2 linked regions of the Phreatobacter oligotrophus genome follow. The protein of the gene in region 2 interacts with the protein of the main gene of each other region in a pairwise test. Links are inferred from orthologs where the notes say so. Each region holds a gene or a part of one and is shown on either strand. Other genes may lie near its edges.

Evidence for each region.
Region 1: the proteins of uvrB (region 2) and uvrA interact in binary tests that used the Escherichia coli proteins (3 or more experiments, as listed by UniProt). The link is inferred for Phreatobacter oligotrophus from one-to-one orthologs.

Annotation. Positions count from the first base shown.
Region 1 is NZ_PZZL01000004.1:12,765-27,042, forward strand. What follows is about bases 4,484-8,001. They hold uvrA (excinuclease ABC subunit UvrA), read right to left. Parts: upstream 7,606-8,001; coding sequence 4,684-7,605; downstream 4,484-4,683. Other genes in these bases: C8P69_RS09860 (MgtC/SapB family protein), read right to left, coding at 4,484-4,637. In the rest of the region: protein translocase subunit SecD, read left to right, coding at 1-788; protein translocase subunit SecF, read left to right, coding at 814-1,770; C8P69_RS09845 (Mth938-like domain-containing protein), read left to right, coding at 1,772-2,170; C8P69_RS09850 (phytoene/squalene synthase family protein), read left to right, coding at 2,177-3,061; C8P69_RS09855 (DUF1127 domain-containing protein), read right to left, coding at 3,065-3,229; more of C8P69_RS09860, read right to left, coding at 3,366-4,483; ssb (single-stranded DNA-binding protein), read left to right, coding at 8,003-8,539; C8P69_RS09875 (GNAT family N-acetyltransferase), read left to right, coding at 8,551-9,063; C8P69_RS23850 (hypothetical protein), read right to left, coding at 9,060-9,437; C8P69_RS23855 (TetR/AcrR family transcriptional regulator), read left to right, coding at 9,517-10,074; C8P69_RS09885 (hypothetical protein), read right to left, coding at 10,078-10,551; C8P69_RS09890 (DUF2306 domain-containing protein), read left to right, coding at 10,642-11,037; C8P69_RS09895 (MarC family protein), read right to left, coding at 11,040-11,669; gyrA (DNA gyrase subunit A), read left to right, coding at 11,881-14,278. UniProt on the Escherichia coli protein: The UvrABC repair system catalyzes the recognition and processing of DNA lesions. UvrA is an ATPase and a DNA-binding protein. A damage recognition complex composed of 2 UvrA and 2 UvrB subunits scans DNA for abnormalities.
Region 2 is NZ_PZZL01000002.1:658,927-672,929, reverse strand. What follows is about bases 5,596-8,838. They hold uvrB (excinuclease ABC subunit UvrB), read left to right. Parts: upstream 5,596-5,995; coding sequence 5,996-8,638; downstream 8,639-8,838. Other genes in these bases: C8P69_RS23475 (Swt1 family HEPN domain-containing protein), read right to left, coding at 8,655-8,838; C8P69_RS07145 (methyl-accepting chemotaxis protein), read left to right, coding at 5,596-5,900. Outside these bases: C8P69_RS07160 (tripartite tricarboxylate transporter substrate binding protein), read right to left, coding at 1-578; C8P69_RS07155 (putative DNA modification/repair radical SAM protein), read left to right, coding at 716-1,930; more of C8P69_RS07145, read left to right, coding at 3,582-5,595; more of C8P69_RS23475, read right to left, coding at 8,839-9,236; C8P69_RS23470 (DUF5343 domain-containing protein), read right to left, coding at 9,240-10,112; C8P69_RS07135 (hypothetical protein), read left to right, coding at 11,397-11,660; C8P69_RS07130 (hypothetical protein), read right to left, coding at 11,683-11,970; C8P69_RS07125 (hypothetical protein), read right to left, coding at 11,974-12,462; rplS (50S ribosomal protein L19), read right to left, coding at 12,803-13,177; tRNA (guanosine(37)-N1)-methyltransferase TrmD, read right to left, coding at 13,543-14,003. UniProt on the Escherichia coli protein: The UvrABC repair system catalyzes the recognition and processing of DNA lesions. A damage recognition complex composed of 2 UvrA and 2 UvrB subunits scans DNA for abnormalities.

The sequences.
Region 1 (14,278 bases), on a different replicon or contig from region 2:
AGCAGGCGGAATGGGTGGTGAGCTTCCGCTTCAATGCCTCGGGCGGCCGCAAGTTCGCCCAGACCACCACCGAGAACGTCAACCGGCCCTTCGCCATCGTCCTCGACAACAAGGTGATCTCGGCGCCGGTCATCCGCGAGCCGATCCTCGGTGGTTCTGGCCAGATCTCCGGCCGCTTCACGGCGGAGAGCTCGGCGAACCTCGCCCTGCTGCTGCGCGCCGGCGCGCTGCCCGCTCCGCTTACCGTCGTCGAGGAACGCACCGTCGGCGCCTCGCTCGGCCAGGATTCGATCACCTCGGGCACCCGGGCCGCGATCATCGGCTCGATCTTCGTGCTGGTCTATATCTTTGCGACCTATGGGCTTTTTGGCCTTTTCGCCAACATCGCCGTCATCGTGAACGTCGTCATGATGTTCGGCCTGCTCAGCCTGATCGGCGCGACGCTGACGCTGCCCGGCATCGCCGGCATCGTGCTGACCGTCGGCATGGCCGTCGACTCCAACGTGCTGATCTTCGAGCGCATCCGCGAGGAATCGCGCGCCGGCCGAAGCGTCATCGCCTCGATCGATGGCGGCTTCACCAAGGCCATGGGCACCATCATGGATGCCAACGTCACCCAGCTCCTCACCTCCATCATCCTGTTCTACCTCGGAACAGGCCCGGTGAAGGGCTTCGCGCTGACGCTCGGCCTCGGCATCGTCACCACCATGTTCACCGCCATCACCTTCACGCGCTACCTCGTCGTGCTGTGGCTGCGCTGGTTCAAGCCGGCGCGGGTGCCGATGTGACCGGACGGCAGGGAGACTGAAGACCGTGCGCCTGCTCCGACTCATCCCGGACGACACCAAGTTCGGTTTCATGCGGTTCCGTCCGATTGCCTTCGGCATTTCGGCCTTCATCGCCGCTGCGACCATCATCGGCTTCCTGACGATCGGCCTGAACATCGGCATCGATTTCAAGGGCGGCACCCTCGTCGAGCTTCAGACGAAGCAGGGCAACGCCAATCTCAGCGAGCTGCGCACCCGCCTGCAGGCCGCCAATGTCGGCGACGTCCAGCTGCAGGAGTTTGGCGGTCCCAACCTCGTCATGCTGCGCTATGGCGAGCAGCCCGGCGGCGAGCGGGGACAGCAGGCGGCCTTGCGCCGCGTCACCGGCCTGATCGAGGCCGATTACGACATCCGCCGCACGGAGGTCGTCGGTCCGACCGTGTCGGCCGAGCTCGTCCAGATGTCGGTCATCGGCGTGATCCTCTCGATCCTCGCCGTGCTGATCTACTTGTGGTTCCGCTTCGAATGGCAGTTTGCCGTGGCGGCGATGATCGCGACGCTGCACGACGTGACGGCCATCATGGCCTTCTACATCTTCACCCAGTCCGATTTCGACATCACCTCGATCGCCTCGGTGCTGACCATCATCGGCTATTCGCTCAACGACACCGTCGTGGTGTTCGACCGAATCCGCGAAATGATGCGCAAGCACAAGAAGATGCCGGTGGCCGAACTGCTCGACATCGCCATCAACTCGACCCTGTCGCGCACCACCATCACTGCCACCACGACCTTCCTCGCGCTGCTCGGCCTGTTTTTCTTCGGCGGCGAGGTCATCCAGGGCTTCACGGCCTCGATGCTGGTCGGCGTCATCATCGGCACCTATTCGTCGATCTTCATCGCCTCGCCCATCCTCATCTATCTCGGCCTGCGCACCGGCGGCTTCGGCGCCACGCGCCAGGCGGAGGAGGAGGGCGACGCGGCGGCCAAGGCCCGGGCCTGACGTGGCCCGCGGCGAGCCGATCCGCGTCCTCCACGACGGCTTCGTCCCCGGTCGCTTCGCCATCGACGCCTATGGGCGAGGCGGCTTTCGCTTCGCCGACATGAGCCATCGCGGCTCCATCCTGGCGCTGCCCTCGGGCATTCATGCCTGGCCAGTCATGTCGCTCACGGATGTCGGCGTGGAGAGCTTCGACAAGGCCGTGGCCGAGCGGGCCGCCATCGATGTGCTGCTGCTCGGCACCGGCCCGACCCCAATTCCGGTTGATGATGCGATCCGCTGGATCCTGCGCGATGCCGGCATCGGCCTCGAGGTCATGGCGACCGGCGCCGCGGCGCGCACCTACAACATCATGCTCGGCGAGAATCGCCGCGTCGCTGCCGCCCTCATGGCGGTGGATTGAACCGGCATGGACGTTCCGCCCCGGCCCGAGGCTCTCACTGCTGCCTTCGCCCATTGCGACGCGGCCGTGCGCGAGGGCGACAAGGACCGCTGGCTCGCCAGCCTCTTCGCGCCGGAAGACAGGCGCGCCGACCTTCTGGCGCTCTATGCCTTCAACCTCGAAGTGGCCTCGGTGCGCGAGCGCGTGCGCGAGGCGCTGCCCGGCGAGGTCCGCCTGCAATGGTGGCGCGATGTGCTGGAAGGCGCGGGGCGGGGGGACGTCCAGTCCCATCCCGTGGCCGCCGCCCTCCTCGACGTGGTGCAGCGCCACCGCCTGTCGGTCGCCCCGCTTGTCGCCTTGATCGATGCGCGGGTCGCCGATCTCTACGACGACCTCTTTCCGACCGTCGGTGATCTCGAAGGCTATTGCGGCGAGACGAGTTCGGCCGTGATGCAGATGGCCGCCCTGATCCTCTGCGGAGGCGACGATCCCCGCTCGGCCGATCTCGCCGGCCATGCCGGCATCGCCTATGCGGTGGCGGGGATGTTGCGCAGCTTCGCGCCGCTGGCTGCCGCCGGACGCGTCCAGCTTCCTGCGGAGATGCTGGAGGCACAGGGCGTCACGCGCGAGGACATCGTCGCGCGGCGGAAGCCGGAGGCTGTGCGGTTGGTCCGGAACGAGGCGATCGCCCTTGCGCGGCGCCATCTCGCGGCGGCCGAAGCGGCGATGAGCGGCGCCGATCGGCGGACGCTGGCGGCCTTCGTGGGTCTTGCGACAGTCGGGCCGCGGCTCGACCGTCTCTCGCGGCATACGGATCCCTTTGCGCCGGCCCCCGACCTGCCGCAATGGCGCAGGCAATGGGCCATGTGGCGCTGGGCCCGGCGCTGGGCGCGGCAGGATCGCCGCGCCTGATCGTCAGGCGGCGTCGGCAACCTTGCGGGCGATGTACTCGATCTCGCCGCGCTGGAAGCCGAGGTCGGCCAGGGCGCGGTCATCGAGCTGGGTCAGCTCCTCGCGGGTGCGCAGGTAGACAATGTGGGCCTTGAAGCGGGCGATCAGGGCGTTGAGCAGGTACAGCATGGCGGACAACCTCGAACGGACAGACGATCATTCGTTCGCGAACGATCTGACGCTTACATAGTCATTTTGCTGCAGTTGCGAGATGAGAAATTGTGCACCGCAGCTATGCCTTGGGCACATGGGGCGTTAACGGCGATTAACCAAGCATCGCCAAGGCGATGAAGGTCGCCGCGCCGGCCGCGAGCGCGAGGCCCGAGACCCCGGCGAAGATCGCCCCGAAACGTCCCGACCCCAGCGCCAGTCCGTAAGCCGCCTTGGCCAGGGTGTTGGCCGCGACGGCGATCAGCATGGCGCGGGCGGCGGCCTCGACGGTCAGGCCATGGCCGGCAAGCCCCGCCGCGGTGATCACCGGCGCGTCCACGTCGGCAAGGCCGGAGAGGGCGGAGACCGCGAAGACGCCCGCATCGCCGAACCAGGCTGCTCCCGCGCGCGTGGCGAAGGCGATGGCGCTGAGCAGGACGGCCAGCTGGATGACCCGCCAGAGATCGAAAGGATTGGTGGCGGCGGCCTCGGCATGGTCGCCGGTGTCCCGGCGCGCCAGGATGAGCGCGGCTCCTGCGGCGACCAGCGCACCGGCGCCAAGGGCCGGGCCCACCAGCGGCAGGGCCGCTGGCGCCAGTGTCGCGATGATCAGGCCGGTCCGGACATACGAGACGACACCGGCCGCCAGCGCTCCGGCCGCGAGGCGCGGCGCATCTCCGCCTTCGGCGGCGTGGCGGGCATTGGTGATGGTCGCAGCCGTCGAGGAGAGAAGCCCGCCGACCGCTCCGGCCACGAGCTCGCCGTGCCGTTCGCCGAGCAGCTTCACCGCGACATAGCCCACGAAGGAGATGGCCGCGAGCAGGATGGCGAGCGTCCAGATCCGCGCCGGCGAGACCCCGCCGAAGGGGCCGATGGGGTCATTCGGCACGAGCGGCAGGATGACGAAGGTCATGGCCAGCAGCACGATGGCCGCCCGCAGTTCCGCGAAGGTGAGCGCCTCGACGAAGCGGTGAAGCCCCTCCCGGGCCGCCAGGATGCAGACGAGGATGACGCCGCCCGCCCCGGCGATCCGGAGATCACCGATCACGGCCAAGGCGCCGAGTGCGAAGGGGACCATCGCCGCGGCGACCGAGGTGACGGAGAAGCGTCCCTCGGCGACCTGTTCGCGATACTGGAACAGGCCGAACACCGCGGAGAGGCCAAGGAACATGGCGGCGAGGAGCAATCCGCGCAGGCCCTGCGCGCCCAGCGCCTGGTCCAGCGCGGCCGACAGCCCGCCAAGTCCGCCGATCAGCGTGAAGGTGCGCAGTCCCGCCGTGCGCTGGCCATCGCTCTCGTCGCGGTCGCGCCAGTGCCGCTCGGCGCCGACCAGCGCCCCGATGGCGATGGCAATGCCGAGACGCTGCGCCAATTCGAGGTCTGTCATCATGGGTCCTGGCGACGGGACGCGTGACGTCCCGCCGGGGATCCTATCACTCCGCCGCCTCGCGCTTCACCTTGATCGGCCGGCGCTCCAGAACCTCGGCGAGGAACCGGCCGGTATGGCTGCGCTTCTCGCGGGCGATGACCTCGGGCGGCCCCTCGGCCACCACTTCGCCGCCGCCGTCGCCACCCTCCGGGCCCATGTCGATGATCCAGTCGGCGGTCTTGATGACCTCAAGATTGTGCTCGATGACCACAACGGAATTGCCCTGCGCCACCAGCTCGTGCAGCACTTCGAGGAGCTTCGCCACGTCGTGGAAGTGCAGGCCGGTCGTCGGCTCGTCGAGAATGTAGAGGGTCCGCCCGGTCGAGCGGCGCGACAGCTCCTTCGACAGCTTGACGCGCTGCGCCTCGCCGCCCGAGAGCGTCGTCGCCTGCTGGCCGATATGGATGTAGCCGAGGCCGACCTCCGACAGGGTCTTCAGGATGTCGCGCACCCGCGGCACCGCCTTGAAGAACTCGACGCCCTCGTCGACGGTCATGTCGAGCACGTCGGCGATCGACTTGCCCTTGAACACCACCTCAAGCGTCTCGCGGTTGTAGCGCTTGCCCTTGCAGACGTCGCAGGTGACGTAGACGTCGGGCAGGAAGTGCATCTCGATCTTGATGACGCCGTCGCCCTGGCAGGCCTCGCAGCGGCCGCCCTTGACGTTGAAGGAGAAGCGCCCGGGCTCGTAGCCGCGCGCCTTGGCCTCGGGGAGGCCCGCGAACCATTCGCGGATCGGCGTGAAGGCGCCGGTATAGGTCGCCGGGTTCGAGCGCGGCGTGCGACCGATGGGCGACTGGTCGATGTCGATGACCTTGTCGAGATGCTCGATGCCCTCGATGCGGTCATGCGGGGCAGGGGCCTCGCTCGCCCCGTTCAGCTTGCGGGCGATGGCCTGGTAGAGCGTGTCGAGCAGCAGGGTCGATTTTCCGCCGCCGGAGACGCCGGTGATGCAGGTGAAGAGCCCCAGCGGGATGTCCACCGTGACATTCTTGAGATTGTTGCCGCGGGCGCCGACGACCTTGAGCGCCCGGCCCTTCTGCGGCTTGCGTCGCTTCGGCAGCGGCACGCCCATCTCGCCGGTGAGGTACTTGCCGGTGAGGGAGGCGGGATCGGCCATGATCTCGGCCGGCGTGCCCTGCGACACGATCCGACCGCCATGGATGCCGGCGCCGGGGCCGACATCGACGACGTAGTCGGCCTGGAGGATCGCGTCCTCGTCATGCTCGACGACGATGACGGTGTTGCCGAGATTGCGCAGGCGCTTGAGGGTCCCGAGCAGGCGCTCGTTGTCGCGCTGGTGCAGGCCGATGGAGGGCTCGTCCAGCACGTAGAGCACGCCGGTGAGGCCCGAGCCGATCTGGCTGGCGAGGCGGATGCGCTGGCTCTCGCCGCCCGACAGCGTGCCGGAATTGCGGCCGAGGGTCAGGTAGTCCAGGCCGACATCGACGAGGAAATGCAGCCGCTCGCGGATCTCCTTGAGGATGCGCGTGGCGATCTCGTTCTGCTTGGCCGTCAGGCGGCCGGGCAACTCGTCGAACCATGCGCGCGCGCCGCGCACCGACATCTGCGAGACCTCGCCGATGTGGACAGCGCCGACCTTCACGGCGAGCGCCTCCGGCTTCAGGCGGAAGCCGTTGCAGGCCTTGCACGGGACAGCCGAGACGAAGCGGGAGATTTCCTCGCGCGCCCAGTCGCTCTCGGTCTCCTTCAGCCGCCGCTCGAGGTTCCGCACCACGCCCTCGAAGGTCTTGGTCGTCTCGTAGGACCTGAGGCCGTCGTCATAGCGGAAGGTGACGGTCTCCTCGCCGGTGCCGAAGAGGATGGCCTTCTTCGCGACCTCCGGCAGCTTGTGCCAGGGCGCGGTGAGCGAGAAGCCGTAGTGCTTCGACAGGGCGTCGAGTGTCTGGGTGTAGAAGGGCGAGGTGGACCGGGCCCAGGGGGCGATGGCGCCCTTGCGCAGCGACAGGTCCTTGTCGGGGATGACGAGGTCCGGGTCGATCGTCTGCTCGACGCCGAGGCCGTCGCAGGCCGGGCAGGCGCCGAAGGGGTTGTTGAACGAGAACAGCCGCGGCTCGACCTCGGAGATGGTGAAGCCCGAGACGGGGCAGGCGAATTTTTCCGAGAAGAGCAGGCGCAGCGGCTCGCCACCCTCGGTCTTGCTGTCGGCGAACTCGATCACGGCGATGCCGTCGGCGAGCTTCAGCGCCGTCTCGAAACTGTCGGCGAGGCGTGTGGCCATGTCCGGCCGCACGACGATGCGGTCCACCACCACGTCGATGTCGTGCTTCAGCTTCTTGTCGAGGGCCGGGGCATCGGCGATCTCGTAGAAGGCGCCGTTGATCTTGACGCGCTGGAAGCCCTTCTTCTGCCAGTCCGCCAGTTCCTTGCGGTACTCGCCCTTGCGGCCGCGCACGGCCGGGGCGAGCAGGTAGAGGCGCGAGCCCTCGGGCAGGGCGAGGGTCTTGTCGACCATCTGGCTGACCGTCTGGCTCTCGATCGGCAGACCGGTGGCCGGCGAATAGGGCACGCCGACGCGGGCCCAGAGCAGGCGCATGTAGTCGTAGATCTCGGTGACCGTGCCGACCGTCGAGCGCGGGTTCTTGGAGGTCGTCTTCTGCTCGATGGAGATGGCCGGCGACAGGCCGTCGATCTGGTCGACATCCGGCTTCTGCATCATCTCGAGGAACTGCCGCGCATAGGCCGAGAGGCTCTCGACATAGCGGCGCTGGCCCTCGGCATAGATCGTGTCGAAGGCGAGCGACGACTTGCCCGAGCCGGACAGGCCGGTGAACACCACCAGCGAGTCGCGCGGAATCGTCAGGTCGACGTTCTTCAGATTGTGCTCGCGCGCGCCGCGCACCGAAATGAAGCGGGAGTCCGGGCGGCGGACGTCGTCGCTGAACTTGTCGAACAGATCGCTCATCGCAACGGGCTCACGGGCGGCGGCAGGCGCGCGGGAAAGGGTGACGCTTAAACGGGACGGCGGCAGGGGCATGGCAGCAGGATGCCGGCCGCTCCCTCCGTCCAAAGGTAGAAACGCTCGAAGTGGAAAACCAGACCTGTGCCGTCACGGGATGTGTGCCGTGCACCAGAATCGTCGCGTTGGGGACCTCGGGTGCGGAACCTGACGGACCTTGCGGGCAAAGACAAGAACAAATATAGAACGAATGACCGCTGGCCGATCACGGAGCGGGTGGTTGGGGATATCCGAGGGTTTTCCGTCGGGACGCGGTGACGCATCGCGCCGAACGTGGGAAGCCTCGCACCTCGTGAGCGCAAGGCGCCCCGGGCCTCAGGCCGCGGGGAAAGGGAGAGCGACGATGGCAGGCAGCGTCAACAAGGTCATCCTGATCGGCAATCTGGGGCGCGACCCCGAGGTTCGTCGCCTCAACAACGGCGAGCAGGTCTGCAACCTGCGCCTCGCCACCACCGAAACCTGGCGGGACAAGGCCTCCGGCGAGCGCAAGGAGCGCACCGAGTGGCACCAGGTGGTGATCTTCAACGAGAACCTGGTCCGCGTCGCCGAGCAGTACCTGAAGAAGGGCTCGAAGGTCTATGTCGAGGGCCAGCTTCAGACGCGCAAATGGACCGACCAGTCCGGCGTCGAGAAATATTCGACCGAGGTTGTCCTGCAGCGCTATCGCGGCGAGATGACCCTGCTCGACGGCCGCGGTGGCGGCGGGGGCGGCGGCGACTATGCCGACGAGGGCTTTGGCGCCTCGGGCGGCGGTTTCGGCGGCGGCCAGGTCGAGGGCCGCGGCTCCATGGGTGGCTCCGGGGGGCGACAGGAAGCGCCGCGGCGGTCCGCTGCGCCTGCGGGCGGCCGCCGCATGGACGATGACGAGATCCCGTTCTGACGCCTGCCGCGATGAGCGATGTGCCGGTGACGGTCGCCCTGAGGCGGGCGACCGCCGACGATCTCGGCTTCGTCATGGCCACCGAGCGCCTGCCGGAGCATGAGAGCTTCATCGGTCGCTGGAGCGCCGATCGCCATGGCGCCGCCATGGCCTCCGAGGATTTCGCCTATCTGATCGCGCTGGCGGAGGGCGAGCCGGTCGGCTTCGCCATCCTGCGCGACCTGACCGATCCCCACGGCAATGTCGGGCTTCAGCGCATCGCCATGGTCGCGCCGGGCAGGGGGCTCGGGCGGGTCTTCCTGGCGTCCCTGCTCGACTGGGTCTTTCGGGAAACGGCCTGCCATCGCCTCTGCCTCGAGGTCTTCACCGCCAACACCCGTGCCCGCCATGTCTATGCGAGCCTCGGCTTCGTCGAGGAGGGCATTCTGCGCGAGGTCGTGCGCCGGGCGGATGGGACGCGCGTTGACCAGGCGCTGATGTCGATCCTCAGGCCGGAATGGCTGGCGCTGCGTTCGGCGGACTAGCGCACGGCAAGGAAGCAGAGCGCCCCGACGGCGAGGAAGACCGGCCAGGCGATGTGACGGCCGCGGCTGAGGGCGAGGATCGCAACCCCGTGGAGCACGAAGGTGACGCCGATCCCGATGATCGCGATCCGGCCGGCTTCACCCTGCGGGGCCAGGGCAAGCGCCGCCAGAACCACAGCCATCCCGGTCCAGGCGAGCGAGGTGATGTGCCAGGCGTGGCGCAGCACCTGCCGCAGGAAGGCGCTCTTCAGAACGCCGACGCGCGGTTCGATCGCGAGCAGCGGACCGATCAGCCGCCTCTCGCCGATCCAGGAATGGACGATGCTGATCGCGACCGTGAGAACGGCGGCGGTGAGAAGGGCGACGCTGCTCATGACCATCTCCATACGGGTGCGTATGGATACGCTAGGGCTGACTCTTGCCCGCGTCAATACGGCAGCGTATGGAATGCGCATGAAGGACAGCCTTGATCGCTCGGCCTGGGTTTCGGCGGGTCTTGCGGCCCTCGCCGACAAGGGGCTCGACTCGGTGCGCGTCGAACGGCTCGCGACCGACCTCAAGGTCACCAAGGGCAGCTTCTACTGGCACTTCCGCGATCGCGCCGACCTGCTCGCCATGATGGTCGAAGCGTGGCGGACATCCGCAACCGCCGACATCATCACCCGGGTCGAGGCCCGGGCCACCGCTCCGGCGGACCGGTTGAAGGCGCTGTTCGCCACGGTCCTGCGCGCCGACGGGCGCCTCGAAATGGCGATGCGCGACTGGGCAGCGCGCGATGCGGGCGTGGGGGCGGTGGTGGCCGAGACCGACGCACGCCGCGTCGCGTATGTCGAGGCGCTATTCGCCGCCATCGGCGTGCCGGGGGCGGAGGCCGGTGCCCGAGCCCGCTTCGCCTATCAGGCGCTGCTCGGCCATTTCCGCATGGGAGCGGGCGCGGCGGACGAGCGCGCCCGTGAAGAGCGCGCCCGCGAGGCGCTGGAGATCATCCTGCCGCTGATGAGCCGGCCGTGACCATCACACCACCCGCGGCGCCAGGATGGTCCACAGCGCCCGGCCGCCAAAGAGGCCTGCGGCAAGGCCGGTGACGGCGCCGAAGGCCATGCCGTAGGACCAGCCCGACACCGCCGCAGGCGCGATTGCGGTCATGGTGCCGTGGACAAACTTGGCGGTGAACAGGGTCATCATCAGCACCAGGGTCAGGCTTTCCCCGCCAAGACGCACATGGCGCGGCCCCTTGGCCAGGAGCCAGCGCCCCTGCAACCAGTAGCCGACCGCGGCGCCTGCAGCATAGGCGAGTGCGTGGGCCGCCAGCGCCGCGCCCGAATGCGGCAGGGCCAGCAGGGCGGGCAGGGTGAGAAGGCCGATCGCCGGCAGCAGATAGACGATGGTCAGCGGGATGGTGCGCTCCTGCCGCGAGCGCCAGCCGACCAGGATGAGGACGGCGAGGAGCGGCCAGACCCACAGGGGTGCGGAGGTCAGGATCAGCATGGGAAATCTCCTGGGATGAGCGATGTAAATGAACTTGACATGAGAAAATGAGAATGTAAATAGCATTCATATTGCCCACGGAGACGGACCATGACCCTCGCACCGCTGCTCGCAGCCCCCCTGGCCATTCAGCTCCATGCCATCGCCGCCCTGTCGCTAATACCACTGACCCTCGTCCAGCTGGGCCGCCGCAAGAGTGGCGTCTGGCACCGGCGCGTTGGCTGGGCCTGGGTGATCCTGATGGCGATCACCGCCGTGTCCTCGTTCTGGATCCACGGCATCCGGCTGTTCGGCCCCTTCAGCCTCATCCACATCCTGTCGGTGATCACGCTTCTAACCCTCGTCCATGCGATCCACGCCCGCCGCACCGGCAACATGCGCGGCCATCGCCTGGGGATGCTGGGTGTGACGGCGGGCTGGGCCGGGGCAGGGCTCTTCACCCTGCTGCCCTACCGCATCATGGGACAGGTGGTCTTCGGCGGCTGAAGTCAGCCGCGGAACACCGCCCTGATGCCATCGATGACGAACTGCACGGCCAGCGCCGCGAGGATGATGCCGAGGAGCCGCGACACCACGGCATTGCCCAGCGTCCCCAGCAGCTTGTTCATGCCCTCGGCCATGGACAGGCAGATCCAGGCGACGAAGACCACCACCGCCAGCACGCCGATCAGCGTCGCCATCATCACCGTGCTGCCCGCGGCCTGACCGGCGAGCAGCAGGGTCGCGGTGATGGCGCCGGGGCCCGCCAGCAGCGGGATCGCCATGGGGAAGGCGGCGACGTTGACGATGTGCTCCTTGTCGATGGCCTCCTTGGCCGTCTCGCTCTTGCGGCTGGCGCGCAGCCCGAAGACCATCTCGAAGGCGATCCAGAACACCAGGAGGCCGCCGGCGATCCGGAAGGCCGGCAGGGAAATGCCGAGCATCCGCAGGAGCCAGTCGCCGAAGAAAGCGCAGGCGGCAAGGATCAGGAAGGCGATCAGGCAGGCGCGCCAGGCGACCTGCTGGCGCTGCGCGGCGGAGAAGCCCTGGGTGACCGCCAGGAAGATCGGCACAAGCGCGATCGGCTCGACGATCACGAACATGGTGACGAGGGCGCCGGTGAGGAATTCGAGCGTCATCGGGACCCTGTTCTGCCGCTGTTTCCGGGAGATTGTGACCCCGCGAGACCCGCGTCGTCCACAGGGCTGACAGGAACCTTTCCAACCCATTGAAAACAGGGCGCTATCTGGTGCCCTGAAATCGCCGCCGGGGTTGGTTATCCCGAGCGGAATCGGATAGAAGGTCCGGGTCCCGCGGATGGCCTCCATCCGCCCCATCGGAAGAGTTCTCTTGGCCGAAGACGACGACAAGACGCCGGCGGGCGCCACGCCCACCGACCCGACCGAAATTCGCCCCGTCTCGATCACGGACGAGATGCGGCGGTCCTATCTTGACTATGCGATGAGCGTCATCGTCAGCCGTGCGCTGCCCGATGCCCGCGACGGCCTGAAGCCGGTCCACCGCCGCATCCTCTACTCGATGCACGAGAACGGCTACGAGTGGAACAAGCCCTATCGCAAGTCGGCCCGCGTCGTCGGCGACGTCATCGGTAAGTACCATCCGCACGGCGACCAGTCGGTCTACGACGCCCTCGTCCGCATGGCGCAGGACTTCTCCATGCGCGTCGAGCTCATCGACGGGCAGGGCAATTTCGGCTCGGTCGACGGCGATCCTCCGGCGGCCATGCGTTACACCGAGGTGCGCCTCGAGAAGATCGCCGGCGAGCTGGTCTCCGACCTCGACAAGCAGACGGTCGATTTCCAGGACAACTACGACAATTCCGAGCGCGAGCCGAAGGTTCTCCCGGCCAAGTTCCCCAACTTGCTGGTGAATGGCGGCGGCGGCATCGCCGTCGGCATGGCCACGAACATCCCGCCGCACAATCTCGGCGAGATCATCGATGCCTGCATCGCCACGATCGAGAAGCCCGAGATCGAGATCGAGGAGCTGATGGACTATGTGCCGGGGCCGGATTTTCCGACCGCCGGCCTCATCCTCGGCCGCGCCGGCATCCGCCAGGCCTATCTCACCGGCCGTGGTTCGGTGGTCATGCGCGCCCGCACCTCGATCGAGACGCTGCGCAAGGAGCGCGAGGCGATCATCGTCACCGAGATCCCGTATCAGGTGAACAAGGCGCAGATGCTGGAGCGCCTCGCCGAACTGGTGCGCGAGAAGAAGGTCGAGGGCATCTCCGAATTCCGCGACGAGAGCGACCGCGAGGGCATGCGCGTCGTCATCGAGCTGAAGCGCGACGCCGTCGCCGACGTGGTGCTCAACCAGCTCTTCCGCTTCACTGCCCTGCAGCAGAGCTTCGGCTGCAATTTCGTGGCGCTGAACGGCGGCCGTCCCGAGGTGATGAACCTCAAGGACCTGCTCGTCACCTTCATCGCCTTCCGCGAGGAGGTCGTCTCCCGCCGCACCAAGTTCCTGCTCGGCAAGGCGCGCGACCGCGCCCATGTCCTGTGCGGCCTTGCCATAGCCGTGGCGAATATCGACGAGATGATCCGCATCATCCGGACATCCGCCGACCCGGCCTCCGCCCGCGAGGCCCTCATGGGCCGCGACTGGGACGCCCGCGACATTGCCTCGCTGATCCAGCTGGTCGATGATCCGCGCCATCCCATCAACGCCGATGGCACCTACCGCCTGTCGGAGACGCAGGCCCGCGCCATCCTCGACCTGCCGCTGCGCCGCCTCACCGCCCTCGGCCGCGACGAGATTGGCGACGAGCTGAAGACGCTGGCCGACGAGATCACCGATTATCTCGACATCCTGCGCTCGCGCGCCCGCATCCTCGAGATCATCACCAACGAGCTGAAGTCGGTGCGCGACGAGTTCGCCACGCCCCGGCGCACCGAGATCGTCGACGGCATCGGTGAGTTCGACGATGAGGATCTGATCGCCCGCGAGGACATGGTCGTCACCGTCTCCCATGCCGGCTACGTCAAGCGCGTGCCGCTCTCGACCTACCGGGCGCAGCGCCGCGGCGGCAAGGGCCGCTCCGGCATGCAGACGAAGGACGAGGATTTCGTCACCCGCCTCTTCGTCGCCAACACCCACACGCCGATCCTGTTCTTCTCCTCGAAGGGCCAGGTCTACAAGATGAAGGTCTGGCGCCTGCCGCTGGCCGCGCCCCAGGCGCGCGGCAAGGCCTTCGTCAACATCCTCCCGCTGGAGCCGGACGAGCGCATCACCACCGTGCTGCCGCTGCCTGAGGACGAGGCCACCTGGGGCGAGCTCGACGCCATGTTCGCGACCACCCGTGGCACGGTCCGGCGCAACAAGCTGTCGGACTTCGTGCAGGTCAATCGCGGCGGCAAGATCGCCATGAAGCTCGACGAGGGCGAGGGCATTGTCGACGTCGCGGTCTGCACCGAGGCGGACGACGTGCTGCTGACCACCGCGCTCGGCCAATGCATCCGCTTCGCCGTGCCGGAGGTGCGCGTCTTCAAGGGCCGCGACTCCATGGGCGTGCGCGGCATCACGCTCGCCGAGGACGATCGCATCATCTCCATGGCGATCCTGCGCCACTTCGAGGCGAACTCGGAGGAGCGCTCGGCCTATCTCAAGATGCGCCGCGCCATTGCGGGCGAGGCGGCCGGCTCGGAAGCGGCCGACGAGGAGGAGAGCAACGGCTCCGGCGAACTCGCCGCCGATCGCTATGCCGCGATGTCGGCGGCCGAGCAGG
Region 2 (14,003 bases):
GCGATGCCGCGATAGGGGATGTGCTTGAGGTCGATCCCGGCGCGCGACTTCAGCATCTCGCCGACCAGATGGTTCAGCGTGCCGTTGCCGGCCGAGGCATAGTGGTAGAAGCCCGGCTTCTCCTTCGCCATGCGGATGAGGTCCGCCACCGACCTCGCCTCGAAACCCGGATGGACGAGAAGCACGTTCGGCACCGTGCCGAGCAGCGAGACGGGCGCGAAATCCTTCACCGGGTCGAAGCCCGTGCGGGCGTAGAGGGCCGGGTTGATGGCCTGGCTGGCGGAGATGGTGACGAGCAGCGTGTAGCCGTCCGGCGTGGAGCGGGCAGCCGCCTGCGAGCCGAGATTGCCGCCGGCGCCGGCGCGGTTCTCGACGACGAAGCGCTGGCCCATCACCTCCGACAGCTTCTCCGCGAGGATGCGGCCGATGATGTCGTTCGCCCCGCCGGCCGCCTGCGGCACGATCACCGTCACCGGACGGTTCGGATAGTCGACCTGGGCGCGGGCGGTGCCGGCGAGGGCAGGCGCGGCGGCGGCGATGAGGCCGAGGGCATGGCGGCGGTCGATCGGGCGGGTCATGGCAAGTCCGATGGTCTGGGAACGGGCCCGCGATGGGTGCCACGCTCCAGCGCCGTGCGGTAGCGGCCTTTCGGCAGGGCGGCATTGATCCGGCGGGACAAAGAGAACATATAAGGAACGGAAAGCCGGGGATGCGGATGGACGAGACCCTGTCGAAGAAGCTGCGGATCCTCGCCGATGCCGCCAAATACGACGCCTCCTGCGCCTCATCCGGCGCGCCCAAACGCTCGGGCGGCACCAAGGGCCTCGGCTCCACCACCGGCTCGGGCATCTGCCATGCCTATACGCCGGACGGGCGTTGCATCTCGCTGCTGAAGATCCTGCTCACCAATTATTGCCTCTACGAATGCGCCTACTGCATCAACCGCCGCTCCTCGAACGTCCGGCGGGCGCGCTTCACGGTGCAGGAGGTCGTCGACCTGACGGTGAACTTCTACAAGCGCAACTACATCGAGGGCCTGTTCCTCTCCTCCGGCATCGTCAAGACGCCCGACCACACGATGGAGGAGATGATCGAGGTGGCGAAGAAGCTCCGCCGCGACCACCGATTTGCCGGCTACATTCATCTCAAGACCATCCCCGAGGCGAGTCCCTGGCTGATCGAGCAGGCGGGCCTGTGGGCCGACCGCCTGTCCATCAATCTGGAACTGCCGAGCCAGCAGAGCCTCGAAACCCTCGCGCCGGAGAAGAACGGCCGCACGATCCGCGCCGCCATGGGCCAGATGCACGAGCGCATCACCGAGGCCAAGGCGGAGAAGCGCCGCTTCTCGCCCGCCGGCCAGAGCACCCAGATGATCGTCGGCGCCGACGCCACGACGGATGAGGGCGTGCTGCGCACCAGCGACGGGCTCTATCGCAGTTACAAGCTCCGTCGCGTCTATTACTCCGCCTTCAGCCCCATCCCCGAGCCGAGCCGGGTCCTCCCCCTGAAGGCCCCGCCGCTGCAGCGCGAACACCGGCTCTACCAGGCCGACTGGCTGCTGCGCTTCTACGGCTTCTCGGTGGACGAGGTGGCAGCCGGGGGCGATGCCGGCATGCTGGACCTCGACATCGATCCCAAGCTCGCCTGGGCGCTGAAGCATCGCGAGCGCTTTCCCGTCGACGTCAACACGGCCGACCGCGAGTTGCTGCTGCGCGTGCCGGGCCTCGGCACCCGCGTGGTGGACCGCATCATCGCCGCCCGCCGCCACACGACGCTCCGGCTCGACGATCTGGCGCGGCTGACGCCTGGCCTGAAGCGCGCCCGGCCCTTCCTGGTGACGCCCGACCACCGGCCGACGCGGCTGATCGACCGGCAGGACCTGCGCGCCCGCATCGCGCCGAAGCCGGCGCAGCTCGAACTGTTCGGCTGACGCCAATGGGCCGCGAGGTCAGGGATATGGCTCGGTCGTCCCTCGTGCAGGTCCGCCTCGGCGCGGGCGCCGATCTCGACGGCTTCCGCGCCGCCGCGCGCAGCCTCGTTGCGGGCGGCGTGCCGCCGGAGGCCGTGGTGTTCACATCGGGCGAGGCGGCCGATCTCTTCGGCGCGCCGGTCCTGCCGGAGGGCGAGCCACTCAGTCTGCCGCGCGCCGCCGCCGATCTCGTCCAGCTCGTCGCCTGCCATCGCGATCCCGAGCGCTGGGCGCTGCTCTACCGCCTCATCTGGCGGCTCACCCACGGCGAGAAGGCGCTCTTGGAGGTGATGAGCGACCCGCTGGTCCACCGCCTCGCCATGATGGCCAAGGCCATCCGCCGCGACCTCCACAAGATGCACGCCTTCGTCCGCTTCCGCCGCGTCGAGACGGCGGAGGGCGAGCGCTACATCGCCTGGTTCGAGCCGGACAACCACATCCTCGCTGCGGCGGCGCCCTTCTTCCGCAACCGCTTCGGCTCGCTCGACTGGACCATCCTGACCCCCGGGGGCCGGGTCCGCTGGACCGGCGGTGCGCTGCATTACGGCCCGCCCGCGACGCGCGACGAGGCGCCGACCGGCGACGGCTTCGAGGAGGGCTGGCGCGACTATTACGAGAGCACTTTCAACCCGGCCCGGTTGAACACCACGGCCATGCGGGCGGAGATGCCGAAGAAGTACTGGCGCAACATGCCGGAGACGGCGGCCATCCCCGCCCTGGTGCGCGCCGCGACCTCGCGCGTTGGGGACATGATGGACAGGGAGCCCGCCATGCCCGTGAAGCGCAATCCCGACAAGGCCGTCGCCGCCATGCAGGACCAGGCGCCCCGCTCGCTGGACGAGCTGAACCGCATCATCGCCGCCTCCGGGCCGCTGGTGCCGGGCGCCACCCGCGCCGTGCTGGGGGAGGGTCCCGTCGGCGCGGCCATCGCCTTTGTCGGCGAGCAGCCCGGCGACCAGGAGGATCTCCAGGGCCGCCCCTTTGTCGGTCCTGCCGGCCAGCTCCTCGACCGCGCGCTGGAGGAGGCGGGCATCGACCGGGCCGACGTCTATCTCACCAATGCGGTGAAGCACTTCAAGTTCGTCCGCCGCGGCTCCCGCCGCATCCATGAATCACCGACCGCCGGCGAGGTGAAGCATTATCGCTGGTGGCTGGAACGGGAGCTCGACCTCGTCCGTCCCGGGTTCGTCGTGGCGCTGGGCGCCACCGCGGCGCTCGCCCTCACCGGCCACGCCGTGCCCGTCGGCCGCAATCGCTGACCCTTCCGCTTCGGCGAGAGGCCAGGATACCTTACCGTCCACCCCTCGTCGCTGCTGCGCCAGCCCGATCCGGCGGCGCGGGAGGAAGGTTTCCGCCTCTATCGCGAGGATTTCAGCCGTATCCGCGACCTCGCGGCCGGCTGACGGTTTCGCTGGCGCGATCGCGATCCAGCATTCGGCAGAACCCGGCGACCGGTCGGCGGCGCCAATGCGGGACTGGCCCAGGCGCGGCCTTGATCCTTCGCGGCGACACCTGCGCGGCGATCATCGATAGTTGCGATTAAAACATTCCGTTAATGTAATATTAGCCAGAAACAACGAACATCGGTTGTGAGATTCGGGGGTCCGCAACCATGATGTTCCTGCGCAATGCGTCCATCGGGCGCCGCATCGCCTTTGCCGTGATCGTTCCGCTGCTCGCTGCCATCGGCTTCGGCGGCGATATTGTCTGGGAGAGCTGGCAGGAGGCCGGCGCTGCTCGCCAGATGGCCTCGGTCGCCGCGTCCGGCCCGCAATTCGGCGCGGTCGTGCACGAATTGCAGACGGAGCGCGGTCTCACCAACACCGTTCTGCGCAATCCGCAGAACCGCGCCGCCGTCGAGGCGCGCGCCGCACAGCTGTCCAAGGTGGATCTCGCACTCGGCGCGCTGCGCGGCGCTGTCACCGCCGCCGTCGCCGAGATGGGCGAGGGAGCGTCGACCGCCCGCGAGGCGCTGGCGCGGATCGACGATCTCTCGGCCCTGCGCCAGGCGGTCGATGCCCGGTCCATCGCGCCCGATGCGGCCCTCGCCCGCTACACCGCCATCATCGATGGCTTCCTTGCCCCCGTGGAATCCCTTGCCCGCCATGGCCGCGTCGGCCCGACGGCGCGGGCCGTCGTCGTCTATGCCAGCGTGCTGCGCGCCAAGGAGGCGGCCGGCCTCGAACGCGCCACCGGCGCCGGCGCCTTCTCGGCGACCGGCTTTGCGCGGGACCGCTTCCAGCGCTTCGCGGAGCTGGCCGCGATCCAGGACAGCTATCTCGCCGTCGCCCGGCGCTATGGCAGCACCGAGCAGGCCCGCCGGATCGCCGAACTCGGCCAGTCGCCACAGGGCGAGGCGGTCGGGCGGCTGCGGGCGCTCGCGGCGCGCGCCGCGCTGAACGGCGGTGAGGGTATGGATCCGCTGGAATGGTTCCGCGTCTCGACGGGCCGGATCGACGCCATGAAGGCCATCGAGGACGCGTTCAGCCAGGACCTCACCGCGGTCATCGCCAGTGCTGCGGAGGAGGCGCGCCGCCGGCTGGTGCTGGTCGGCGGCATCGTCCTCGCGGTCACGCTGCTCGCCGCCGTGGCGGCGTGGCTCGCGGCGCGGTCTATCACCCACCCGCTGCAGTCCCTGACCGCCCACATGCAGCGCCTTGCGGAGGGCGACACGACCGGCGAGCTGGACGGCGCCGACCGCACCAACGAGATCGGCGCCATGGTACGGGCGGTGCAGGTCTTCCGCGACAATGCCCTCGCCCGTGAACGGCTGGAACAGGAGGCCGAGCTCGAGCGCCAGCGCGAGTTGCACCGCCAGTCGGTGCTGGAGGAGCTGATCGCCGCCTTCCGCCTCTCCGTCGCCGATGTGGTCAAGGCGGTGGATGGCGAGATCGTCGGCATGCAGCGCACCGCCGCCTCGCTCGAAGGTGTCGCCGGACAGGCGATCGACAGGGCCGGACGGGGCCGCGACGCCTCAGGCGCCTCGTCCACCGACATGCAGTCCGTCTCCGCGGCAGCCGAGGAGCTGATCAGCTCGATCAGCGAGATCTCCAGCCGCATCCACACCACCAGCGCCTGCATCGGCCGGGCGACGGACGCCTCCCAGGCCACCGACGCCGAAGTCTCCGGCCTTGCCGACCTCGCCGGCAAGATCGGCACCATCGTCGACATCATCCGCTCCATCGCCGAGCAGACCAACCTTCTCGCCCTCAACGCCACGATCGAGGCGGCGCGGGCCGGCGAGGCCGGTCGCGGCTTCGCCATCGTCGCCTCCGAGGTCAAGGCTCTCGCCAGCCAGACCTCCAGCGCCACCGACGAGATCGCCACCCAGATCGGCGCGATCCAGGCGGCGACCCGCAACACCGTTTCGGCCATCCGCGGGATCGGCGGCACGGTGGCCGAGATCGGCGACCTCACCACCTCCATCGCCGCCGCGGTGGAGGAGCAGACGGCGGCCACCCAGGAGATCGCCGCCGCCATCAGCCGCGCCTCCGAGGGATCGGGCGCCGTGCTGCGGGCCATCACCGATGTCACCGTGGTCATCGACGAGACCAATGCCGAGGCGCGCCGCGTCGCCGGGGCGGGCGAGCTGCTGTCGGACGCCACCCGCCGCCTCATCGGCGGCGTCGACACCTTCCTCGCCGACCTCGCCCGGGACGTGAAGGACCGTCGCAGCGCGGTGCGCCGCCGCAGCACCCAGGCCGTCCTCGTTCTGAGCGACGGCCGCAGCATGAAGGCGCGGCTCGCCGACATCTCCGAGACCGGCGCACGGGTGCAGGACGTTCCGACGCTCCCCGAGGGCCAGCGCGTCACCCTGCGCTTCATGGACGGCGCCGAGATGGGTGCGCAGGTCGTCTGGGCCAGGGACGGCGCCATCGGCCTGCGGTTCGACCTGCCGATCGGCGATGCCGTGATGCGCCGCGCCGCCTGACGCGCAGCCGTCCCGCTGCCAACCCCTGGCAGCAGCATGGCGGGAGGGCGGCCTTCGCCCTTTCCGCCGCCGGCCGGCGGGCCCATATTGCCGCCATGCCGAAAAGCCCCAAACCGTCCGCTGGTCCCGCCGCCGCGTCGAAGCCCGCCCGCGCGGCCAAAACCAAGGCGCCGAACTCGAAAGCCTCGAAGCCCGAGCTGCAGCCGCTCGGCCCGGCGCTGGCCGAGCTGCTCAACCCCGCCATCAACCGCGGCACGGCCGGCCTCGGCTCCGGCACCGGCCCGAATGCCGGTTTCGCCGAGGCCCCGCAGGCCGCCTTCAAGGCCGAGGCGAGCCTCGCCGACAAGGCGCTCGCCCACCGCCTCGGCATCGGCGTCGAACAGGCCCAGGCTCTCGACATCGAGGCGGAGGTCGGCAAGTCCGGTGTCACCGCCACGGTCAAGGCGCTGGAGCGGCTGATCCAGGAGGGCCGCCCGGAGGTCAACGGCCAGGTCTGGGTGCCGCACAAGCCGCCGCGGCCCGAGAAGTGGGAGGGCGGCAAGCGCTTCGAGATCGTCTCCGACTTCAAGCCCGCCGGCGACCAGCCCCAGGCCATCGCCGAGCTCGTCAGCGGCCTGCGCGCCGGCGAGCGCGACCAGGTCCTGCTCGGCGTCACCGGCTCGGGCAAGACCTTCACTGCCGCGCAGATCATCAACGAGACCCAGCGGCCCGCCATCGTGCTGGCGCCGAACAAGACGCTCGCCGCCCAGCTCTACGGCGAGTTCAAGAGCTTCTTCCCCAACAATGCGGTGGAGTATTTCGTCTCCTACTACGACTATTACCAGCCGGAGGCCTACGTTCCCCGCTCGGACACCTATATCGAGAAGGAATCCTCCATCAACGAGCAGATCGACCGGATGCGCCACTCGGCCACCCGCGCGCTGCTTGAGCGCGACGACGTCATCATCGTCGCCTCGGTCTCCTGCATCTACGGCATCGGCTCGGTCGAGACCTACACGGCCATGACCTTCGGCGTGAAGGTCGGCGAGCGGCTCGACCAGCGCCAGCTCATCGCCGACCTCATCGCGCTCCAGTACAAGCGCACGCAGATGGACTTCTCCCGCGGCACGTTCCGGGTGCGCGGCGACACGATCGAGCTCTTCCCCGCCCACCTCGAGGACCGCGCCTGGCGCATCAACCTCTTCGGCGACGAGGTCGAGTCCATCCACGAATTCGACCCGCTCACCGGCCAGAAGAATGCCGACCTCGGCTTCGTGAAGGTCTATGCCAATTCCCACTATGTCACGCCGCGCCCGACCCTCGTCCAGGCCATTTCCGGCATCAAGGAGGAGCTGAACTGGCGGCTGGAGGAGCTGAACCGCGCCGGCCGCCTGCTGGAGGCGCAGCGGCTGGAGCAGCGCACCCGCTTCGACCTCGAGATGATGGAGGCCACCGGCTCCTGCGCGGGCATCGAGAACTATTCCCGCTGGCTCACCGGCCGCCGCCCCGGCGAGCCGCCGCCGACCCTCTTCGAATATGTCCCCGACAACGCCCTCGTCTTCGTCGACGAGAGCCACGTCACCATCCCGCAGATCGGCGCCATGTATCGCGGCGACTTCCGCCGCAAGGCCACCCTCGCGGAATACGGCTTCCGCCTGCCCTCCTGCATGGACAACCGCCCCCTGCGCTTCGAGGAATGGGAGGCCATGCGGCCGCAGACCGTCCATGTCTCGGCCACCCCCGGCGGCTGGGAGCTGGAACAGACCGGCGGCACCTTCTCCGAACAGGTCATCCGCCCCACCGGCCTCATCGACCCGCCCTGCATCATCCGCCCCGCCCGCACCCAGGTCGACGACCTCATCGGCGAGGTGAAGGCCACCGCCGCCGCCGGCTATCGCTCCCTCGTCACCGTGCTGACGAAGCGCATGGCCGAGGACCTCACCGAGTACCTGCACGAGCAGGGCGTGCGCGTGCGCTACATGCATTCCGACATCGACACGATCGAGCGCATCGAGATCCTGCGCGACCTGCGCCTCGGCGCCTTCGACTGCCTCGTCGGCATCAACCTGCTGCGCGAGGGCCTCGACATCCCGGAATGTGCGCTGGTCGCCATCCTCGATGCCGACAAGGAAGGCTTCCTGCGCTCGGAGACCTCCCTGATCCAGACCATCGGCCGCGCTGCCCGCAACGTCGACGGCCGCGTGCTGCTCTATGCCGACACCATGACCGGCAGCCTCGAACGCGCCATCGCCGAGACCAACCGCCGCCGCGAGAAGCAGATGGCCTGGAACGAGGCCAACGGCATCACCCCGCAGACCATCAAGCGGCAGATCGCCCAGATCCTCGACAGCGTCTACGAGAAGGACCACGTCACCGTGGATGCCGGCCTCGCCAGGCAGGGCGCGGCGGTCGGCCACAACATGCAGGCGGTCATCGGCGACCTGGAGAAGCGGATGCGCGAGGCCGCCGCCGACCTGCGCTTCGAGGAGGCCGCGCGCCTGCGCGACGAGCTCAAGCGCCTGCGCGAGACCGAACTCGCCATCGCCGACGACCCGCTGGCCCGGCAGGAGGCGGTGGAGGACCGCACCGGCGGGTTCAGGGGGGCGAAGAAGTATGGCTCGCGGGGGAATTTGCCGCCGTCACGGGCCGCTAAGCCCGGGTTGGATGCCATGGGGCCGGGGACGGACCGCGAGGTGCCGATGGGCGCCGAGGTGAGGAAAAAGGGCGGGGGCAAGCCGGGGAAGGGGTGGAGGGGGTGAAACAGTGACTATGTTGTCACTGCATCAGTCGGTACCAATCCCGAAGAGCCAATTTGAGTCGCAGGATTTCATCCTCCGACAATACACCGCAGTGGGCAATTGTTCCTCGCAGCAAGTTTAGAGACGACATCACCTTTTCCAGACCCTTTTTACTGTTAATTATAGGACCAAATATGTCGAAATTCGCCTTTATTATTTCTCCAAGCTCTCCGAATGTGATATAATCAAGCGGGTCAGTCGATCGAAGTGATACTCCCGCGTCCCGTTCCCGCGTTTTGTTGTTGTTAGCTGACAGTTTTACGGCTTCTGGAACGCAAGCGTCCCACCAGTTTTCGCCCCTCTCTTCGCTTAGTGTCTGCGATATAAGAGATCGTATATCGTTCTCAAGCATATAGAATATTTCATAGTATGCAGCCATTTCGGCTGCTCGGTCTCTTATCTTTGCATTGATCTGAGGGATGTATGGCTGCAGTAATGGATCGGTTTTCACTTCACGAGATAGCCGCTCTCTTGAGTGGGAGTGCGTGGAATTGAGCCTGTCGACTTCAATTTGAAGTACGGCATTGTTAAGTAGAAAGCTCCTGAGTTTTTCGATCATCGTTTATCTCAGGAGATTTTCACGAATGCTGCAAAATATAGAATTGAATACCTCAATATTTGTTGTCTCAGGTAAGATAATGTTGATCTGATAGGACAGTCCTATGCTGCTGTTCCCCCTATCGTTTGGGGGCGCTAGCACGCCCCCAAGATCCGTTTTTTCTGCGCGATCGTCTGAATTCTTCGCAGTAGTTCTACTTTCATCGGATTTGGCGACATATCCCGCGAACGTCCGGAACGTACCAACAATGGCTCGCAAGGTTGGGTCGCTCCGCTCTCGCCCGGTTATGTCCACCACGATGTCCGCAATATCCTTCTCCGATAGGTGCTGAGCGAACTCGCGACGTTTGAATATATCGGGAAACCCATTTCTAAGAGCAGCGAGTGCTGCTTCACTGCGATTGTTTTCCGTACGGAATTTCGAATAGGTATCAGTGGGCCTACCATCGGTTTCGGTAAAGCCAACGCGCTTCAATACAGCTAGAACAGCACGAAAGCTGCTGCTTTTAAAGCCCCAAACATCTCCAACGTAATCAATCGTCAACTTGTCGGGCCTTGAAGCCTCGATGATTTTATCAAGAACCGACTTCAATTGGTTTGGCGCATTGACGTAGCAAAGGCCATCTGGGATGTCGGCCTTTGGCACCTTTACCGCCTTTTTTGCGGCGTCCGTCGGTGGCGGTACAGCCTTCTGGGCATCTTTAGGCGACCCCGTCATCCCCCCCCTCCAGCGCTCGGACTGCTCTTCTTCTGCGATCTCGCTTCCGTGAACAATATAGCGCGCTCGCAGCGGTTGCATAGACCTCGTGTGCTCGCTCTCAATGAGATGGAGGATGCCTGACACCATGCCGATCCCCGGGATCGTCGGTGCGGGCATCGCCGTGGGCTTAGGATGATGAGGTGGGTGTCTCGCATGACGCCCGCCCAGCCGGACACCGCCACGCAAGACGCAACCGACCTCATCCTGAGGTGCGAGCCCCGGCGATGCGTCGACATCGTCCGGCGGCGAGCCTCGAAGGGCGCACTTCGCGAGGTGCAACCCGGCAGACGCTTCAGGGGATAACTCCGCCCCCCTCCCATCCTCCCCCTCCGCCCAACCCCCTGACCTCCCGCGCCTTTCCGCGCCGCCGCCCTCCCGCGCCCCGCAAACTTATCCCCACCCGCCAAACCTGCCGCATGCTTCCCGCACCTTCTGCCTCGTCGAGGCATCGTCCGGTGGTGCGGGCGATGGGGCGGAGGGGCGGTTCCGTCGCGCCGCGGGTCACCAGCCCGCGCGCGGGGGCGTCGCCGGGAGCACCGCCCCTTCGGGCCCCTGAGGCGCTGCCGCGCCGGGGGTGACCGTTGCGCGAGGAGCATCGCTAGGCGGGCGAGCAGGACCGGCGGGGCGTCAGCCTCGCCGGGGGCGGGGAGGCGGGCAACCGCCTTGTCCGTCCGGCACGGACCGTCGGGAGCCCAGGCCTCCCCCGTCGGTCGGCCCGGGAGGCGGCAGGGGCGAGCCCATGGCTCACTGGCCCCGCCCTCCTGAACCGCTCGCCCCGGACGCGCGGCCCGGATGACGACAAAAGCCGCGGTGAAGCGCCGTGAGGCGCGCCGGCTCGCGTGGGGGTCGTTTCCTGGGGTAAGGCCGGATGCTTTATCCGGGCCACCACCCGGATGCTTGATCCGGGCCACCCAACGAATTCCACGCGAGCCGGCGGGCTTCGGCATCGAAGTCCGGGCCCGCGGGGTGACCTGCGGGGCCAGGAGGCGCGTTCGCCTCCGCGCCTGACGGCGCTTCACCCCTCGCGCTTCCGACGGGAGCGCGGGGACCTGAGACGGGCAAACCCCGGCCTTCAAGGCGCGGGACCGGAGAGGCTTGGGCGGAGGGATGGCACCGACTTCAGGATCAGAACGGCAGACCCGGCAGGCCGCCTCACCTCCCCCCGGCGGGGGGAGGTCGACGCGCGCAGCGCGGCGGGAGAGGGGGAGCCTTCGCGGGGCCGGCCAAGCCCCCTCTCCCGGCCTGCGGCCGACCTCTCCCCGCCGGGGAGAGGTGGGATTTGCGCCTCGCCGGGCCGACGCCGCGGCCCGTCCCCCTCACCCGCCCGCTGGCGCGGGCACCCTTTCCCACGAGGGGAGAGGGTTTCCTGCGCCTGCCCGTGAGAACCTCCAGGAGGAGCCCATGACCCCCGACGAGCAGCGCGCCGTGCGCCGTCATCTCCACAGCGCCGAGGGCGCGCATCGCCTCTGCCGCCGCAAGGCCTGCCGCCGCGCCCGCTCCTGCCGGCTCGCCGATACCTGCGCCAGCCGGCTCTATGGGACCGGGGCCTGGCCCGGGGACGGCGAGCTCATGGCTTGTCGCCTCTCCTATCTGCTGGAGCTCGGCCGCCATTGGGACAAGCTGCCCCGCGCCCCCCACGCAAAACGGGGCCCGAAGGCCCCGTGACAGCACGTCTGTGCGCCTCGCCCTACGGGACGCGCGTCCGGCGCGTCACCGCGAAGTCGAGATTGCTCAGCGACAGGTCCATCGCCTGGCCCGCCGCATTGGTGGTGCGGCAGGACCAGCGGCCATCGGCCAGCGCCAGCGTGGTGCAGGGCGCAAAGCCCTCCGCCTTCAGCGCCAGGGCGATCATCCGCACCTCCTCGGAGGTGGCGGCGCGCGCCGGCAGGTCGTCGGCCAGCGCAGGGAGAGGATCAGCGGCGGCGAGGGCGGCGAGCAGGGCGAGGCTGCGCAGGGTCGCGGGACAGGCGCCCATGGCTCAGGCGCCCCGGCCGGGAACCGGCTCCAGCTCGCCCTCGCTGGCGATGCGCTCGAAGCTCTCGTCGGGGCTGCGGATGCGATACTGCATCCCGCCATTCTCGGAGGGGCGCAGGGCGATGACCTCGAAGGGCGCGGCCGGCGGCCGGCGCGAGCCATAGGGGATGACGAGCTTGACCATCGTGCCGACGGGATAGCGCGGGCCGGCGACGACGCTCACCGCATCGGTGGTGGTCCAGTCGTGGTCGCAGGCCGAGCAATGCCAGTCGTGCTCGATGGCGCGGGCGGTGCGGTTTCGCGAGCGCACCGGGGCGATGGGCAGCGGGCTGCCGCAGGCCGGGCAGCCGCCGGTGCGGTCGCCGGCGCCGGTCGGGACGACGCGGACCTTGCCGGTGGCAGGGGCCGCGGCGACGGGATGGAAGAGCGCCTCGGCGGCGCGCCATTGCTGGCGCTGGACGGCGGCGGGGCGGTGCTGGGTGGTCGTGGCCATGGGAAACCTTTCGCGCCGGGGCGCGGGACGAGGGCGCTCCGCTGCCGGGGGATCCGGCGGCAGGCGGGAGGCGATGCGGGCTGTCGGGCGTCGGGCCGGGCGCGTGAGGCGCGGGGCGTCGGGCGGCGAGAAACCGGTCGGGCGGTCCTGCGGCACGCGAAAGACGCGGGACTGGGCGGCAGGGGGACGGCGGGGCGGGCCCACGCGTCGCAGGCGGCATCATGCGCCCTCGCGCCGCTTTCTCCTAGCGATTGTTTTGGGGGCGGCCGGGAGAGGGGCCCCGGAACGCAAAACGGGGCCCGAGGGCCCCGTTCCGGAAATCAGCGCGGGCGCGAAGGCCTCACTCCTTGTCGGAGCGGTCCTGGCGCTCGGCGATACGGGCCGACTTGCCGCGGCGATCGCGCAGGTAATAGAGCTTCGCGCGACGGACCTTGCCGCGGCGGACCAGCTTGATCGAGTCGATCGACGGGGAGTGCACCGGGAAGACGCGCTCGACGCCCTCGCCATAGGAGATCTTGCGGACGGTGAAGCTCTCCATCAGGCCGCCGCCGGAGCGGGCGATGCAGACGCCCTCATAGGCCTGGACGCGGGTGCGGTCGCCTTCGCGGACCTTCACGTTGACGATGACGGTGTCGCCGGGGGCGAATTCGGGGATCTTCTTCTCGCCGAGGACGCGGGCGGCTTCTTCAGCCTCGAGGGTCTGGATGAGGTTCATCGGGTCAATCCTTGTGGCCGGGCTTGGCCGGCATCTTGTTGGTCTTGGTTCCGAGGATGGGCTTGGGATGCAGGCCCGCCGGAAGGCGGCTCGATAGTCGAAATGGGAGGGATTGTCACGCGGATTCTGACGCGAGGGGAGGGATTAGGAGAAGACTTGGGTCCCTGAGTTTCCTGACCCGTCATGCCCGGGCAAAGGCGGCCTTTGGCCGCCGTCATGTGTGAGGAACGCTGAGGCGGAGCCTCGGCTATGCCGGGCATCCACGACTTGACCACTGCCGTCTCAAGTCGTGGATGCCCGCCACAAGGGCGGGCATGACGCGGAGAGGGCGCAGGCTTCTCGACCAGGGCCCGCCGGCGCTGGCCTCAACCCTGCTTCTTCGCCCAGAGGTCCGGCCGGCGCTCCCGCGTGATCCGCTCGGCCTCGGCCCGCCGCCACTTCGCAATCTTGGCATGGTCGCCGGAGACCAGAACCTCGGGGATCGGCCGTCCCTCGAAGAGCTGCGGGCGGGTGTAGTGCGGATATTCGAGCAGGCCGGTCTCGAAGCTCTCCTCCGAGCCGCTCTCGGCATGGCCCATGACGCCGGGGAGGAGCCGCACCACGGCGTCGAGCAGCACCAGCGCGCCGAGCTCGCCGCCGGAGAGGATGTAGTCGCCGATGGAGACTTCCTGGAGCCCACGGGCCTCGATGACGCGCTCGTCGACGCCCTCGAACCGGCCGCAGAGGATCACCGCGCCGGGGCCCGCCGCAAGTTCGCGCACTTGGGTCTGGGTGAGGGGCCGCCCGCGCGGCGACATGAAGAGCCGGGGCCGCGGGTCGCCCTCGG